3 regions of the Halobacteroides halobius DSM 5150 genome follow, and region 3 is predicted to be linked to each of the others. Evidence: riboswitches for the same ligand, from Rfam matches in the RefSeq annotation. Region 3 holds a riboswitch; each other region holds the start of a gene.
The links. Region 3 has a riboswitch for lysine ahead of dapB (4-hydroxy-tetrahydrodipicolinate reductase). Riboswitches for the same ligand answer to the same signal wherever they lie in the genome.

Region 1: another riboswitch for lysine. It lies ahead of lysA (diaminopimelate decarboxylase); the one in region 3 lies ahead of dapB (4-hydroxy-tetrahydrodipicolinate reductase).
Region 2: another riboswitch for lysine. It lies ahead of HALHA_RS06780 (Na+/H+ antiporter NhaC family protein); the one in region 3 lies ahead of dapB (4-hydroxy-tetrahydrodipicolinate reductase).

Annotation. Positions count from the first base shown of each region.
Region 1 is NC_019978.1:585,202-591,261, forward strand. Features, by position in the region: gene HALHA_RS02950 (efflux RND transporter permease subunit) at 1-1,697, shown strand, start outside; gene HALHA_RS02955 (outer membrane lipoprotein-sorting protein) at 1,721-2,491, shown strand; gene HALHA_RS02960 (TonB-dependent receptor) at 2,540-3,880, shown strand; gene HALHA_RS02965 (TetR/AcrR family transcriptional regulator) at 3,896-4,468, shown strand; lysine riboswitch at 4,648-4,818, shown strand; gene lysA (diaminopimelate decarboxylase) at 4,935-6,060, shown strand, end outside.
Region 2 is NC_019978.1:1,381,158-1,387,217, forward strand. Features, by position in the region: gene HALHA_RS06770 (UPF0182 family membrane protein) at 1-1,761, opposite strand, end outside; gene HALHA_RS06775 (vWA domain-containing protein) at 1,862-2,563, opposite strand; gene HALHA_RS06780 (Na+/H+ antiporter NhaC family protein) at 2,699-3,889, opposite strand; lysine riboswitch at 3,947-4,088, opposite strand; gene HALHA_RS06785 (protease complex subunit PrcB family protein) at 4,156-4,632, opposite strand; gene HALHA_RS13475 (hypothetical protein) at 4,809-4,949, shown strand; gene HALHA_RS06790 (divergent polysaccharide deacetylase family protein) at 4,993-6,060, opposite strand, start outside.
Region 3 is NC_019978.1:690,647-696,706, forward strand. Features, by position in the region: gene HALHA_RS03505 (polysaccharide deacetylase family protein) at 1-165, shown strand, start outside; gene HALHA_RS03510 (VanW family protein) at 174-1,028, shown strand; gene dut (dUTP diphosphatase) at 1,088-1,522, shown strand; gene HALHA_RS12955 (methyl-accepting chemotaxis protein) at 1,581-3,455, shown strand; gene HALHA_RS03525 (YlmC/YmxH family sporulation protein) at 3,548-3,808, shown strand; lysine riboswitch at 3,868-4,039, shown strand; gene dapB (4-hydroxy-tetrahydrodipicolinate reductase) at 4,130-4,924, shown strand; gene dpsA (dipicolinate synthase subunit DpsA) at 4,998-5,876, shown strand; gene HALHA_RS03540 (dipicolinate synthase subunit B) at 5,906-6,060, shown strand, end outside.

The DNA of each region.
Region 1 (6,060 bases), 110 kb from region 3:
AGGAATTAGCTGATAATATGCGAGCGGATATAAAAAAACTACTTCCTTTTGTTTCACTAATGGTAATGTTAATTTTATTTAGCAGTTTTCATAGTTTACGAGGGGTAGTTTTACCGTTAATTATTGTCCTCTTTAGTGTTATCTGGACGGTGGGATTGATTGCTTGGTTAGGAAAGGCCTTATCAATTGTAAGTACTATTTTGCCTGTTTTATTGGTTAGTGTTGGTAGTGCTTATGCAATCCACTTTTTGGCCCGTTATTATGAGGATTTAGATAATGGATTGATTAAAAATAAAGCAGTATCGGAGAGTATTATTAATGTGGGAGCAGCTATTGCTATGGCAGGAGTAACTACCATGGTTGGTTTCTCCTCACTGGGATTATCCGATTTAACAATTATTAAAGAGTTTGGTTTGTTTACTGCTTTTGGAGTATTTGCTGCTTTATTAATCTCGACTACTTTTTTACCGGCTGTTTTATATTTAATTGATCGGCCTGATAATTTAAGGGCCGCTGAAGAAAGAGAATTCTTAGATCAGGCCTTTACTAAAATATCTAGTTTTGTTAAGAACTCTCCTGAAATAATAGTAGGTATAGTGGTTATAATCTGTATTCTATCTATCTGGGTAATTCCCCGGATTAAACCGGAAACAAATTATATTACTTTCTTTGAGCAGGGTAGTGAAATCAGGCAGGCTAATGAATTGGTAAATACTAAGTTTGGTGGTTCCGAATCCTTGGAAATTATTATTGATACCGGCAAAAAGAACGGGATAGAAAATCCAAAGTTTTTACAGCAGGTTAAGGAATTCCAGACTGAATTAGAAAAGATAAATTTATTGAGTAATTCTATGTCGGTAGTGGATTTATTAGAGGAAGAAAATGAAGCTTTACATGGTGGTAAAGATGAATTTGAGGTTCTACCTAAGCAGGGAATAGCCCAGTATTTAATGATGTTATCTTCTGGGGATGATATTTTAAGTGATTTTGTAGATTTTAATCATCAAGAAGTTAGAGTTAGAGTAATGGTTGAGAGTGCAAATAGTCAGCAGAAAGAAGCTATGCTTAGTCAGGTTAATAAGTTAATTGACAGTAAGTTTGGAGAAAAGAAGTATGATATTACGCTAACAGGAATTCCAGTTTTAACTAATATCTTAACGGATATGATTATCAGCAGTCAGATTAAGAGTTTAATTTCTTCTATTTTATGTGCTTTCATTATTACTAGTCTATTATTGAAATCTCCAATTAAAGGATTTGCCTGTAGTTTTCCGATTGCAGTCACTGTTTTATTTAACTTTGGTTTAATGGGCTGGAGTTCGGTACCCTTAAATGTAGCTACCAGTATGATTGCCAGCATTGCCGTAGGAGTAGGAGTGGATTATAGTATTCATTTTTATACTCGCTATTTAGAAGAAAGAAAAGCAGGAGCAAGTTTAGAAGAAGCTTTAGATGTAGCAATTAATACTATTGGCCGGGCCAACTACTTTAATGCTACTGCTGTAACAGCTGGGTTTTTAGTTTTATTATTTTCTTCTACCCCTCCACTTAGAACATTTGGATTGCTAACGGCAATTACGATGTTAGTCTCCTTTGCTGGAGCAATGGTATTATTACCGGCTTTAATTAGTTTTCGCCATAAGTATATTCGACCCTTGTTGGAAAAAGAAAGGGAAGAGGTAGTAAGTAGTGAGTAAAAAATAAAAGAGAGGTGATACTGATGAAAAAATTAGTCAGTTTATTGGTACTGATAAGTTTATTGGTTGGATTGAGTGGTTTAACTGGAGCGGCTGATTTAACCGGAGAAGATGTACTGGATAAAATCAAAGAATCAATTGATGCTAATTCGGCACAGCTTACATTAAAAATGGAGCTATACAGCAGTTCAGGTAGTAAACGAGAGCGGAAGATGAAGGTCTGGACACAGGAGCAGAACCAAGATAAAGCCATGATGAGATTCTTAGCTCCAGCAAGTATAGAAGGAACTGGCTTCTTATCTCAAGATAAGGCTAATGGAGAGGAAGAAATGTATCTTTATATGCCGGCTTTAGGTGGAGTACGCAAGATTGCCGGCAGTCAGAAGAATGGAAGCTTTGTTGGTACTGACTTTAGTTATAATGATTTATCGATTTTAGGTGGCGGAAATTATAAAGAGGATTATGAGGCAACAATTTTGAATAAAGACAGCAGTCAGTATCTACTAAAGTTGGTACCCACTGATGAAGAGATTGAGTATAAGTACGGTAAGATGTGGGTTAGAAAAAGCAACTGGGTTCCATCTAAGATTAAGTTTTATGATGCTCAAGGTAAGTTATATAAGGTATTGACAAATGATAATATTAAACAGATCGACGGCTACTGGACACCGTACCAGATGACAATGAAGAATAAGCAGCAAGGTACAAAGACAGTACTGTATATAAAAGAGATTACTTATGATCAACAGATTAATCCCCGGCGGTTTACTACTCGTAATTTACGAAGATATTAAGTTAGTTATTAGCTAACAACTGACAACTAATTAACAGGAGGGATAATGATGAAGAAATTGAAATTATTGTCGTTAGTGTTGGCCCTGCTAATGGTAGTTGGTACGGGAGCTTTAGCGGCTGATGAAGTTGAAATTTCCGGAAGTTTAGAGAGTGACTTAGTTGCTAATCTTGATAATGGGAATCTAACTGATACAGAAAAGTTTAATTTAATCTTAGAGAAGAGATTTGGGTTTACTGCTGATGTGTATGTGGATTTAGAAGCTAAATCTTTTACGTTACCTAGTTCAAAGCGGGAAACAGAAGTGAAGATTGCTGAAGCTTATGTAAATTACTACACTAAAAATATGGATTGGCAATTAGGCAAACAGAAGATTAGCTGGGGCAGCTCTTATAAACTTCAACCGACTAATTACTTTAATCCTCGAGATTTAACCGCCCTCAAGCCGATGAATGAAAAGGTAGCAGTCAAGGCAGTGAAGGGAACTTACTATGCTCCGAAGCGGATTGAGATCTCAGGAGTTGTGACGCCGTTTTTTAAGACGCATCAAATGAGTAAGGAGCAAAAAATAAATTTATTGAATAAATTTAATAATAAGGTAGCTACAATGGTATCAGAAATAAAAGGAATTAATTCTTTACAAAGTGATATTAAAGAAAAAGTAATTAATAATCCACTGGATGAAGTAAAGGATGATGTTGAAAATACTCAAGCTGGTTTCAAGGTTACTAAGCGCGGATTGAAAGGATTTGATGTATCAGCAACTGTATATCACGGTCGCGATAAATTACCCATAGTGGATAGAGACTATCTAGAAAATCAAGTGAATGATTTGATTAGGAATTATGAGGAATATGTAAATCAAACAAATGATCCAGAAGGTTTTGCTACTTATTGTGATAGTAACAATAAGACTTTAGACTCCTTTATCCTTTACCCCGAAACTAATCAAGTGGGAATTGATGTCATTGGCGATATCAATGGTATCGGTGTCTGGAGCGAAGTTGCTTACAGTATGTATGAAGATGATCAGTTTGATAATCGAATCCAAGCAACCTTAGGAGCGGATTATAAGTTTGAAAATAACCTATATTTAGTCGGGCAGGTTTATTACCAGCAGGGCCGATTAGACAGCGAAGCTGATATTAAAGCCTTTAACGTCCACTTTGATAAACCGGTCTTTACCTTCCATACAATAGAAGCTAATGCCATCTATGAAGCAGAGAGTGAAACTTATTTAATTGAACCGCAGTTTACTTATTCTCTAGCTAATTCTACTGAACTGCAGATCGGCGGGACTTATAAAGAAAGTAACAGCGACAGCCAATCAAGCTTGATTTCTAATTTAGGAGATGATAGAATTTATACTCGCTTAAAGGTAGAATTTTAAAAGGGAGTTGAAGCTATGAATTCCAAACGAAAAAAAATTTTCACAGTAGCTGTAGAAAAATTTTCGCAGAATGGAGCTGCTGATACTACGATGCAGGAGATTGCCAAAGAAGCAGGAGTTGGAAAAGGAACTTTATACCGCTACTTTAATAATAAAGAAGATTTAATTTCTTCGTTAGTAGAAATGGGTTTTAATCAGTTAACTGAAGAGATTAAGCGGGGAATTGCAGGAATAGATAATCCGGCTAAAAAATTGGATAAAACAGTTACCATTCATCTTGAATTCTATAATCAACATCGGGATTTTTGTAAATTCTTAACTCGGGAAAGTTTAGGGTATAAGAATAAGTTTGAAGAACATATTAAAAAGATCAGAAGCAAATATACCATTGTTATTCAAGAGATCATTGAACAGGGAGTAACGACAGGAAAGTTTAAAGAGTTAGATATTGAGACTGCTACTGCTTCCTTAATCGGCATGGTTAATATTAATGCTCTACACTGGTTTATGTTTAGAGACGAATTTCCGGTTACTAAAATAAAGAATGAGATTATTGAGCTAATTTTTAATGGGTTACTACAAGCCTAATAGTTTTTGTAGTCTATTATTGGTTTTATTTTGTAGGTGCTGTATTAATTTTAGTAGGTGTGTGGGGGACTAATTATTATGGAGAATATCAGGAGGTTGTTACAGAAAAAACAATTGATAATTAATCTCAAAAAGGTTTGACAAGACAGAATAATTATGTTAAGCTATTTGCAGTTAAATAGAATGATAGAGGAGCAATGATTATTAGTACTTCTAAGGAGCTAGGTCTGAGTGTAGAATTAGGAGGAAAGGGATTATTGCCGAAGCCCTAAAAGCAATTGCTATCTCTTAGGGTTGGGGATATAATTAATAGTTATATTACTGCCACTTTGTGGAGAGCTATCTTACGACTGGAGATCTGGTTATGAGAAAAGCTCATAACCTTTTTTTATTATAGGTTAGCAATTAGTGTGAGAAGTTAAAAGCTCATACACAACTATAGAGCAGGGAGAAAGGAGTAGTTTTTATGAAATTACAAGGAACAATGGAGGTTAGTCAGGATGGAATTTTAGAGGTTGCTGGACATAATTTAGTAGATATTGCTGAGGAATATGGGACTCCTTTGTATATTTTAGATGAAAAAGAAATTAGAGATAATTGTCGTGCTTATAGAGAAGCCTTTGAAAAGTGGTACCCCAATTCTGAAACTTTATATGCTAGTAAGGCATTTTTATCAGTAGCTATGGCAAGAATTATTGACCAAGAAGGTTTAGGTTTAGATGTCGTATCGGGTGGAGAATTACATGTGGCATTAGAGGCAGATTTCCCAGTAGAAAAGATTTATTTTCATGGAAATAATAAAACACCTGATGAGATTGAAATGGCATTAGATGCAGGAATTAAAAGTTTTGTGGTAGATAATCAATATGAATTAGAGTTATTAAATCAATTAGCAGGGAAACATGGAGTAGTACAAGATATTTTATTACGAGTTACGCCTGGAATTGAAGCTCATACTCATAGCTATATTCAAACTGGTCAGACTGATTCTAAGTTTGGAGTGGGAGTACAAAATGGTTTAGCATTAGAAACAATTAAGCAAGTTAAAGAGTTAAAAAATGTGAAGTTAGTAGGACTTCATTGTCATATTGGTTCTCAAATCTTCAAATTAAAATCATTTGCTAAAGCAATAGAGGTTATGATGGATTTTGTAGAAGAAGTAAAAGAAGAGACAGGTTTAGTAATGGAAGAGTTAAATTTAGGTGGTGGAATTGGAATTCCTTATACTGAAGATGAGGAAAAACCAAGTATTGATCAGTACGCTGAGATTGTAACTAAAACGATTAAAGAAACATGTGAGAGTCTTGATATGCCATTACCTAAAATAATTAATGAACCAGGTCGTTCAATTGTAGGTACGGCTGGTTCTACTATTTATCGGGTTGGTTCAGTGAAACAAATTCCAAATATCAGAAAATATGTTGCGGTAGATGGTGGAATGCCAGACAATATCCGACCAGCTTTATATGATGCCGAATATGAAGCATGTGTGGTTAATAAAGCTGACCAAGAATTAGAAGAGACTGTTACTATTACAGGTAAGTGTTGCGAATCAGGTGATATTTTAATTAAGGATATTAAATTACCGCACA
Region 2 (6,060 bases), 690 kb from region 3:
AGGGTATAAGCTAGTTGTTGTATAAGCATCCTGTACCCAATAAAGCTTTCCTGCTTTACTAATAACTAAATATGGGTCTGCATCATATCTTAAAAAAGGTGCTACTCTTCTAATTCTCTTATTAATATTTCGTCTAAGCATTAGTTGACTATCATTTGTAATATCTTCATTCAAAAATATCTTTAGTGTTTGATACTTTAAAGCAAAGATTATTTTCTTAAAAAATGTATTTAACTTAATTCCTCCGCTACCTTGATAATTAGTATATTGATTAATATCTCCTTTCGGATAATCAAACTCTTTTGCTTTAGTATCTACTATTGCATAACCATTGTTTGCCTCTCCATAGTAGATTCTAGGTTGAGTTATATTTATTTCTGTACTTTCGGGTGGAATATCCTTAATTAAAAATTTAGGCAATCCACTTGGAGTCACCTTATTAACTGGACTCATAGCTACTCCAAACCCATGGGTGAATACTAATCTTTTATTAACCCAGGTTTGAGCACGGTTAGCTAATGAATCTTGATTTAGTTCTCTTGCTGATAACATTACTTGCTTTAACTTCCCATTAATTTTATATCTATCAATATCAATATTTTTAAAATTATAATAAGACTTGATTTCTTGTAACTGACTATAAGTAGCTTTTAAAGGTTTCTTATCCCATAATCTGATATTACCAATCAAGTTTTTATTATCAACAATTTTTTTATAACTTAATTCTTCCTTAACCGGAAAATTTCTTTCTTCTATATTATCTAAATTATAAGCTTGTCTAGTAAATTTGATATTATATTTAAGATAAGGAGTTTCTTTAGCTATTTCGTTAGGTTCTACTACAAATTGTTGAATAACTTGCGGATAGATTCCCCCTACTAAAACTGAAACTAATACTAAAGTTACTACTCCACCAATAATAAATTTTAGGTTTTTAAAGAAAATATTGGTGAATACAAAGATAGCTATGATGATTGTTATTACTGATAATATTTTTAAAGCTAATAATCGAGCATTAATATCTGTATAACTAGCACCAAATGCTACTCCTCGGCCTGAATATAATAATTGGTACATATCGAGTCGATAACCCCAGGCTTTAAGTAAAAAGAAGATAGAAAGTAAAATAGATAGATGATATTTAATATGTTTATCATTTAACTTGCTAAACAAAGAATCACCGCTAGCAGTTATTAGATAAACAATCCCCGAAATAACCCCAGCTATAACTAGTGAAAACATTGCTAGTTGGTAGCTTAAATTATAGAAAGGAAGTTTGAAAACATAAAACCCTATATCATTCTGAAATATTGGATCAACTTTATTAAAAGAAGTACTATTTATAAATTTAAGTATAATCTTCCACCCACCAAAATTACTAAAAATAAACCCTATAAATAAGCTAATCAGAATATAGACTATATTTATTCTATTGGGAGTAATTAATTTGGCCCATTTATTTGAGTTCATAGGATTCATTTCAATAACATCTTTACCTTGTTGATGTTTTGTCTTTATTCTCTGCCAAAAATTAATCACTTTTTTTCTAGTTAAAAACAAATTAACCAGTATAATTGTTGAAATAAACAACCAAGTTCCCAATCTAACACTAATCTTACTTTGGATGATTGTCCAAAAACTGTTTGAAAACCCAAGGCTTTCAAACCATAACCAATCTATAAAAAAATTAATCCCCAAACTCAACAAAATATTAACGACAATAAAAACTGTTATTAGTATAGCTATTATTTTTCTAATTATTAATCTACACCTCCAATTTAATTTTAATTATATAATAAAGTACCTCCTTCCCATATTTTTAATTTTTCTATAAAAGATTAATTTTACCTTCATAATAAACTTATTTCAAGTTAATTGTAGGAGATATTTTATTTTTTTCAAAGTAAGTAAAATATTTACCATTACCTAAATTAGCTAATGATTTTAATTTTAACTGACTAACTTTATCTATTTTACCAATATGAACAATATGTGTCTTTATTTTAAACTTAGTCAGCTTTTTTATTACTTTACTAGGCATAATCTTTCCTGTATCTTCACCATCTGTTACTAATATAATATGTTTTGATCCTTTATACTTGATTAAATTCTGTTTAGCTTTTAGTAAACTTGTTCTAATAGATGATTCCCCTGTTGGATTTATTTTATTTATAAAATTTATAATTTCTTTTCTATTTTTAACCCCCAATGGAATTGTAAAAAACGATGGGGTATTATTTCTATCTTTATTTCCAAAAACCCTAATCCCTAAATTTAAGTTTGTAGGCAAGCGATTAACTATACTATATAGTACATTCTTTGACGTAGTTATTTTATTAATATTTTCTTTATTTTGTATACTTTTTGATACATCCCAAATTATTTCTACATTATCTTTATATTTAATAGGCAATTGTGGTTGATTTACTTTTATTTCCCCTCCAGAAATCTTACTATTATTAGCTATGGAAAAAGATAAAATATCTAATTGTTCTATCCCCATGATAAAAGATATTAAACATATAATTAAAATTATTAGAGTCATATTTAATTGTGATTTCATTACAATCCCTCCTTAATATAATGTATTCTTTTTTTTATTGTTTATGATTTTTATTTTTATGTTCATAAGTGACTATATCTTAAGTGAACTTAATACTAAAAAAAGAGCAGGAATTATCCTGCTCTAAACCAAAAGTTATGCGGTAATTTCTTTTGTATCTTCTATTGTTACTTCATCTCCTTCGACTTCTTTTCCGAATATATTAATAGCTATATAGCAAGCAATCATACCTAATAGCAATAATGGAAATACTACCCAGTAAGGTAGTCCAAATCCAGCTGGAATAAAGCCAAAGACAATAGAAATGATTCCTACTATAAGCGCATAAGGGATTTGTGTATTAACATGATCAATATGGTCGGCAGCTGAAGCTGTAGAAGACATAATTGTAGTATCAGATATTGGACTACAGTGGTCTCCTAAAACACAACCAGTCAATACTGCTCCAATTGTTGGTAACATAGGTGCCCCAAATTGATACGCCATTGGAATTGCTAAAGGCATAATAATTGCGTTAGTTCCCCAAGAAGTACCTGTAGCAAAAGCAATTATGCCCGGAATAACAAACATCATTGTTGGAAGTAAAAATGGTGGAATAATATCCTTAGTTAAAGCTACAATATAATTAGCTGTTCCTAGCTTTTCAATTACTGTTCCTAAGGACCAAGCTAGAATAAGAATACCACAGGCTACAGCTAATGCTTTAGCTCCATCAATCCAACCTTCCATAATTTCTTCTACTTCTAAATTCCCTTTAAATAGTCCTAATATTCCTGCAACTATTGTACCACTAAACGAAGCCCATAGAAGAACTACACTAGAATCAGCATTTCCAAATGCTTCTCTAAGTCCCACATCGGCTGCTAATCCACCACCATTATACCATAAACCAACTAAAGAAACTATAATAACTGTAATAATAGGTAAAAAAGCATCATACCATTTCATACTATTATTTTCTTTATAATTCATCTCTGTTAGTTCTTCAGAAGCCATTGGTGTGGCCCCATCTGCTAATACCTTTCCAGTTTTTCTAGCCCTTTGCTCTGCTTGATGCATAGGACCTATATCTTTGCCAGTCCAAATAACTACTAAAATCATAAATAAAGCTAATATACTGTAAAATCGATACGGAATTGTTTTAAGGAAAACAGAATAAACATTTTGCTCAATGCCTAACTTAGTAAAAGCATCCTGAATTAATCCCATTTCATAACCAACCCAAGTTGAAATAAATGCCATACTAGTTACAGGTGCGGCTGTACAATCAACAATATAAGATAACTTTTCTCGGGATACCTTTAACTTATCTGTAATCGACCGCATTGTAGTTCCTACAATCAAACTATTAGCATAATCATCAAAGAAGATTAATACACCCATTATCCATGTAGCTAACTGTGCTTTTTTAACAGTTTTATACCTGTTAAGTATAAACCCAACAACAAATATTTTAATTTGTTGTTTCGGCAGTTAACCCTTTCCTTAGCTAAGTACTTTTGATAACTGCTCCTCTACCTTATTATTTTGTTTATATTTAGAATAACACACATTAGTAACTAAAGCAAGAAAAAAATAATTTCATCCTTATTTTAGTTTATATTTATCATCTTTAACTTATCTTCTGCTGGGGTTAAAAAGAAAACCTTCTTAATCTCCTTTTCTTTTAAAGATAGTTCAACAATATCATAAGGATAGGTAATCATTTGGATTACAGCTTGATTTGGTGACGGTCCAACTGCTTTAACAGTTACAATTAAATTATCATCTTTTTTTCTAATCTCTTTTATTTTAATTTGAAATCCTCCTGATGAACGCTCGCCTAATGAAGCATAAACAGCAATCCTATTATTTAATGATAAATTTTCAATACCTCTTAGCTTGTTGCGTAACTGACCAATGGAATTAGGCGTTATTAGTTTCATTTGCCCTTGTTTAATAGATTCACTACTTAACTTTCTACCCTCTAATTTTTCTGTGTTATTATAAATAACTTTTCCTTGCCTTAAATTACAACCACTAATTGCTAAGACTATTAATAGATTTAAAATTATTATTTTGTACTTCATAATTATCTCTCCTTGTTTGTTATATTGTTTATTATATTATAATTTTGTCTTTTTTGCAATCTTTATGGTCTTAAGTGACTAATATTTTAATGAATAAGTTTAGGTTTGATTTAAAGGCATTTCTGGGATATTTTCTTCTCCATAAGTTAATAATAACCTTGAAAGGAGGCCCACAAATGATGTTAAATGAAATTAAAAATCAACTAAGCAAAACTATGGATGATAACCAAGAAACAAATCATTATTCTAAATTAATTGTTACAGCGGCTGGAGCATTTCTATTAGGTAGAATTATGGGCTTTATTAAAAAAAAGTAGCTTTCTTTCAAAAAAGCCAGGAAACCCTGGCTTTTTTACAATATTAGATTAAATCACTTATTCCGACAAACTTTATTCCTATCTTATCTAACGAAGGTAATATTTTACTTAAAACTGAAAAAGTTATTCTCCCACCATGTGGGCCAACATGACCAATCCCTATTGCTTGACCTTCTTTGATAGCATGAGCTACTAATAATAAAAGATTCTTTCTAATATCACCATAATCTTTTTTATTATCTAAAAACACATCCCTTTCTAAGTAAGGAACTTCTAATTTATTAGCTAGCTGCCCTACAACTGATTTAGAAGTAGTACGACTATCTATAGCTATTAAATTATTACTTTTTGCTACCTTTAAAATAGCTTCCATTACTCTTTTATTAGCAGTAGCTTTAGAACCAGTATGATTATTAAACCCAATTGCTGTTGGAATATCAATTATTGCTTCTTGAACTCTAGATTTAATCTCCTTAGTCGATAAACTAGTTAAAATTGGTTTAGAACCTAACCAACTTAACTTACCCTTTTCTGACTCCATTGGTAAATGTACAATTACATCAAATCCATTTTCCTTAATCTCTCTTGCCTCTTCAGTTGAAGTTTCTTTAAAGGGTAAGATAGCGCAAGTTATCTTTTGTTCTAACTTTAGTATTTCATCTGTTCCTGCAGCCCTATTTCCAAAATCATCAATGATAATTGCTACTTTAGCTGGTCCTCGTCTAACTCTAAAAGGAGATTTAAAATTAATATAAGATGACAGTTTTGCTTTCCGACCATTAATTAAGAAATAACCTGTTTTAGCACCATTTATTCTACCACCAATTTGAAGTAAAGAATCAATTAATGCAAATTGTTCCATTAATTTTAGTTTATATATCTTAGATGAAAAATTATAATATATTTTACCATTTTTATAACCTACATCTTTAAGTGCTATCTTTGCATTATGAGATAAATCTATAGCTAAACTTTCAATTCTTTTTCTCACCTGATAACTTTCATGATCTACAACTTTATTTATAGCTTGACTAACAGAAGAATAAAGAATTACATTTCTAATTTTGGCCCTGACTATAGTTTTTATTCCTTTTTGGCCTGGAGTTATAGC
Region 3 (6,060 bases):
CCTAGCTCCCAAGTGATTATTAAGCGGGTCTTAAATAAAATAGAAGCAGGCGGGATTGTACTGATGCACCCTACAAAACCAACAGCTAAGGCATTACCTACTATAATTAATAAACTCGAAGATAAAGGATATAGCTTAGTAACTGTTTCCCAATTATTGGAGTAGTGGTTAAAATGAGAGATATTAAGATTTTTTTGCGTAAACGAGTAATTATATTAATGATTGTGGCTTTAATTATAATTTTATTAGTAGGATTATTTGCTGAATTAGATAAATTCAGACGTTATATTTGGGGTGTAGAGCCAAAAGTTACTTTTTTAGGAGAAGATCTAACGGGGTATTTAAGATCAGAAGTAAAAAATAAGGTTTACCAATTGTCATCTCATATTATTACCTATCCTATTGCAGCTGGTCTTGATGCTAATACAGGTAAGATAAACTCAGAATTAAAGGGAAAAATCGTAGATATCACTGCTACAGTCAAGAAAATAACGGAAGCTAAAGAAGGAAGTCAAGTGGCTCCAACAACTTATCAAATAACTCCCTTTTTAACTACTCAGGATATAAAAAAGATTAATCATGAAATTAGTACTTATACTACTATAATAAAGGGTAGCCAAAGCCGAAAAGAGAATATAAAGTTAGCTACTGAATTGATAAGTAATCAGTTGGTTTTAGCTGGTGAAGTCTTTTCTTTTAACCAGATAGTTGGCCCACGAACTAAGAAGAGAGGATTTAAAGAAGGACCAGAGATAATTAATGGTCAGCTGTCTACTGGAGTAGGGGGAGGGATTTGTCAGGTGTCAAGTACTTTATATAATGCAGTTCAATCAGATCAATTTAAGATAATAGAACGTCATTCTCATTCTAAAGAGGTTGGTTATGTTCCTAAAGGAGAAGATGCAACTGTAGCTTGGGATTACTTTGATTTTAAATTTAAAAATAAATTAGCAACCCCAATTATTATTAAGGGTAAAGTAGAAGCTAATAGATTGAAGATTACTATTTTAGCAAATAAGAAGGAATAATAAAACAAGTCAAGAATAAAAAACAATGAGAAATTAATTTTATACTAGGAGGTAAGAAGGTGGAAATTGAAATTAAAAAATTAGATCCAGCAGCAGTTATCCCTAGCTATCAACATGGTAGTAATGAAGATGCAGGAATGGATCTTTGTTCTATTGAAGCGGGAACTATTAAGCCAGGAGAGTATAAATTATTTAAGACAGGGTTAGCTATTGGATTACCAGATGGTTATATGGGTAAAGTCTGTCCTAGAAGTGGGCTTGCTTTAGATCATGGAGTAACTGTACTTAATGCTGAAGGAACTATCGATCCTGCTTATCGAGGTGAGATAGGGATTGTATTAATTAATCAAGGGGCTAAACCATATCAAATAGAAACAGGGGATAGGATAGCTCAGTTAATTATAGAAGAGTATAAAAAAGTAACTTGGAAGATAGTCCAACAGCTAGATACTACTACACGAGGTAGTGGTGGATTTGGGCATACAGGAAAATAATAACCAAGTCTACTGCTTAAGCAGTAGACTTTTAATCTATAAGGAGGGTAAGTGCATAATGTTAAGTAAATTAAATTTAAAACAAAAATTAATGATAAGTATGATTGCTTTAGCAGTAATTCCAGTTTTAATTTCTGGAATTATTAGTTATACTCGTAACAGAAATTTAATTAAAGAACAAGTAATTAAAGAAAATGAGTTGCTAGCTAATCAATTAGCTAAACGAGTTCAAGAAAAGATGTCTGTTTTAACTAAGACTGTTAATGTAATAGCTGATTTAGAGGGCATTGAAAGTATGAAGAATAAAAAGCACCAACAAATATTTAATAAGTTTAAACAAAAGTATCCTATATTTCAGTATTTATATGTTACTAATGAGGAAGGGCAATTAATTACTTTTAGTGCAGATACTGACCAATTAGGCAATGATTTTAGTCATCGTTCGTGGTTTAAAGGAGCAATGAGAGGCTATTCTTATATTTCTAATGCTCATATTTCTACTACAACTAAGTCTCTTTGTCTTACTATATCTACCCCGATAAAAAATAACAATGGTCAGATAACAGGAGTTTTAGGAGCAGATATTAGTTTGATGGCTTTACAATCAATGGTTACGGGAGTCAAATTGGGACAAGCAGGCCAGGTTTATCTAACTGATAGTCAGGGAGTAGTCATTGTTCACCCTAATTATAAAGATATGGTTTTAAAACAGGTAAAGAAAGAAGAGTTAAAACCTGTTCAGAAGGCTTTAGCTGGTAAAGTAGGAACGATAACATATGTAACTAACAAGGGTACCGAAATGTTAGCTACCTATGAACCTTTACAACGGTTAAATTGGGCCTTAGTAGCTCAACAACCAACAGGGGTAGCATTTAAAGTATTAAAAGAAAATTTATTTAGTAAGTTATTAACAATTTTAGTTGCTACTTTATTGGCAGTAGGAATCTCAACTTGGTTGGCCCATAATTTTAGTCAGCCTATTTTAAAATTAGTAGGAGCAATGCGACAAAAGGCACGAGGAGATTTAACTGTTGATTTAAATTTGGATAGAGATGATGAATTAGGAATGTTAGCTAATACTTTTAGTCAAGGAACTGAACAACACCGGAAATTGGTATCTGATTTATTAGATACAATAGATAATCTATCAGCTTATAGTGAAGAATTATCAGCTTCAGCTGAAGAGGGAAATGCAATTATAGAAGCTAATGATCAAAACTTATCGGAAGTATCGGCTGGAGTAGAGCAGATTTCGGCTAGTAGTCAAGAAGTAAGTGGTTTGGCTCAGGAAGCTAATTCTCAAACTAAGATTGGTAGTCAAAATATCCAAGAGACTGTCTCTAGCATGGAAGAGATTAATCAAGCTGTAGAAGAAACAGTTAAGGTGCTTAATAGCTTAGATAATAAATCACAACAAATTAGCAAAATTGTAGAGTTAATCCAAAATATAGCTGAACAAACTAATTTATTGGCTTTAAATGCGGCTATTGAAGCAGCTAGGGCAGATTCTACCAGTAAGAATGCAGGTCAAGGTTTTGCAGTAGTAGCTGATGAAATCAGAGAATTAGCTGAAGAGACAGCTCAAGCAACTAATCAGATAGAAGATTTGATTAAGGAGACTCAAGATAAATCAAGTGCTGGCTTGGAGTCTATAAATCAGGTAGAGGCTAAGGTTAAAGAAGGAAAAGAAGTTGCTCAAGAAACAGGAGCAGTATTTGATGAGATTGAAGCTGCTATTGAGAACACATCAAGTCAAATGGAAGAGATAGCAGTTGTAGCCCAAGAATTAGCTCAAAATAGTGAGCAGGCTAAGAGTGCTTCTCAAGAGATTAATAGTATGTCTGATGAGATAACTAATTCTTCTCAAGAGTTGGCCCAAATGGCAGAAAAGTTACAAGGGTTAGTAGCTAAATTTAAAGTAGAACAAAGTTAGAGGTTTTTTATAGATATTTTGATATTTTATATTAATTCACCATAAGTATAATTAGGTATTAATCTAGTACCGTCAAAATAGGGAGTGGTTAAATGAGATTAAGTGAACTAGAGGGAAAAGAAATTGTAAATTTGCATAATGGAGGAAGATTAGGTTTAATTGATGAGACGGAAATGGTTTTTAACCCTAATACTGGTAGCTTAGAATCTATTTTGATACCTAATCAGCAGGGGATGTTTGGATTTGGTGGGAGAAATGAAGAATTAATAATTCCGTGGGAATCAGTAGTTAAGATTGGTGATGAAATAGTTATTGTAAATTTATCCATTGATGCGGAAGATCAATTGTTTTAAACCCTTGACAAATTGAATTAAATATTAGAAAATATAATAGACAGTATAATAAAGAGTAAAGATAAGATTGAGGAGCAATAATTATCAGTAGTTATAGAGGGTTAGCCAGCTATAATCTATAATGAAAGGAATTATTGCCGAAGTCTATCCTAGTGGCTGCTAGGTTAGATTGGGGCTGTATTTAATAAATACAGAACTGTCACTAATTTTTAGTGAAGGGCTATCTTATCGTTTCGATTATGAAGCGATTGGTAGCTACCAATCGCTTTTGTTATAGTTAATAGAAAATATACTAATTATTTAAAGTAAGGGAGTGATAAAGTGAAAACTAGTATTGTAGTTTCCGGGGCCAATGGCAGAATGGGCCAAGCAGTAGTAGAAATGATTTCTGAAGTAGATGATTTTAAATTGGTAGGAGCAGTTGATGTAACAGAAGTAGGTAAAGATATTCATCAACTATTAGGGTTAGATGAAGATCCTGTTAAGATAACAGAAAACTTAGCTGAAACCTTAGAAGAGGTTAAACCTGATGTAGTTGTAGAGTTTACTAATCCTCAAGTAGTGATGGAGCATATTCAGACTACTCTAGAATATAATATAGATATTGTGATTGGTACAACAGGAATTACAGAAGCTGATTTAACTAAGATTGAAGAGTGGAACCAAGATAAAAGTAAGATTGTGATTGCTCCTAATTTTGCTATTGGAGCAATTTTAATGATGAATTTTGCTCAGAAAGCTGCTAAGTTTATGGATGATGTAGAGATTATTGAACTACATCATGATAATAAAATAGATGCTCCTTCAGGGACAGCTATCAAAACAGCAGAGTTAATTGGTAAGAATCTAGATAAACCTGATAAAGAAGTAGAAGAGATAGAAAAATTAGAAGGAGCTCGTGGTGGTCTACAAGATAAAATTAATATTCATAGTGTACGTTTACCAGGTTTAGTAGCCCATCAAGAAGTAATTTTTGGTGGAGAGGGTCAGACTTTGAGTTTAAAACATGATTCTATTAATCGTAAGTCATTTATGCCAGGAGTTGAATTAGCTATTAAAAAGTTAGTTGATATCGATGGAGTAGTTTATGGTTTAGAGAACTTAATTGATCTTTAAAATTATTTAAATTAAACAAGCACTTCCTAGAGTAAGGTTACATATAATAATTTTGAGGAAAGGGGGATAGTCATTGAGTTATAAATTACAAGATAAAAGTATAGCTTTACTAGGTGGAGATGATAGGGAAGTTAAATTGTTATCTATGTTAAAAGAAACAGGAGCTAAGTTACAAGTATTAGGAGAGGTTACTAAAATAGAAGGTATTAAAGTAGTTAACTCATTAACCGAGATTGATAATAAAGTAGATGCTGTAATAGCCCCTATGACTGGTATTAATCAAGACTATCAAATTAAAAAGACTTTTGTAGACAAAGATATAACCTTAACAGAAGAATTCTTTGCAAAATTACAGCCCGCTACTAAATTCTTTATTGGGTTTGCTAAGCCTCAACTTAAGAAGTGGTGTACTAAGTATGATTTAGAATTGATTGAATTAGCTGCTTTAGATGAAGTAGCTATATTAAATGCAGTTCCTACTGCTGAAGGAGCTATTGAACTTGCTATTAGAGAAGCTTCAATTAACTTACACAATAACAATTCATTCGTATTAGGTTTAGGGCGGGTTGGTTTGACTGTAGCTAGAATGTTAAAAGGATTAGGCAGTAATACTTTTGGAGTAGCTAGAAAAAATAAAGATTTGGCCCGTGCTTTAGAAATGGGGCTTACGCCAGTTAATTTTAAAAATTTAAGTAGTGAGATAAATAAAGCTGATTTTATCTTTAATACAGTACCTGTAAAGGTTCTGGATAGAAAGCTTTTAGAGCAAGTTAATCCTAATACTTTAATTATTGATTTAGCTTCGGCTCCTGGAGGTACAGACTTTGAAACTGCCCAACAACTAGGTATTCAAGCTGAGTTAGCTTTAGGATTACCTGGTAAAGTAGCTCCTACCAGTGCTGGAGAGATTCTAGGTAATGTTATCCCTCGTTTTATTCTAGAAGAATCATAAAATGTAGTCTTTTAGGGAGGTGCTTGTTTGTGGATTTAGCTGGCAAAAAAGTAGGTTTTGCTTTAACTGGTTCCCATTGTACATTAGCTAAGGTTATTCCTACTATGGAGAAATTAGTAGGAGCAGGAGCAGATGTTTATCCTATCATATCTAAGTCAGTACAAGAAAATGATACTAGATTTGG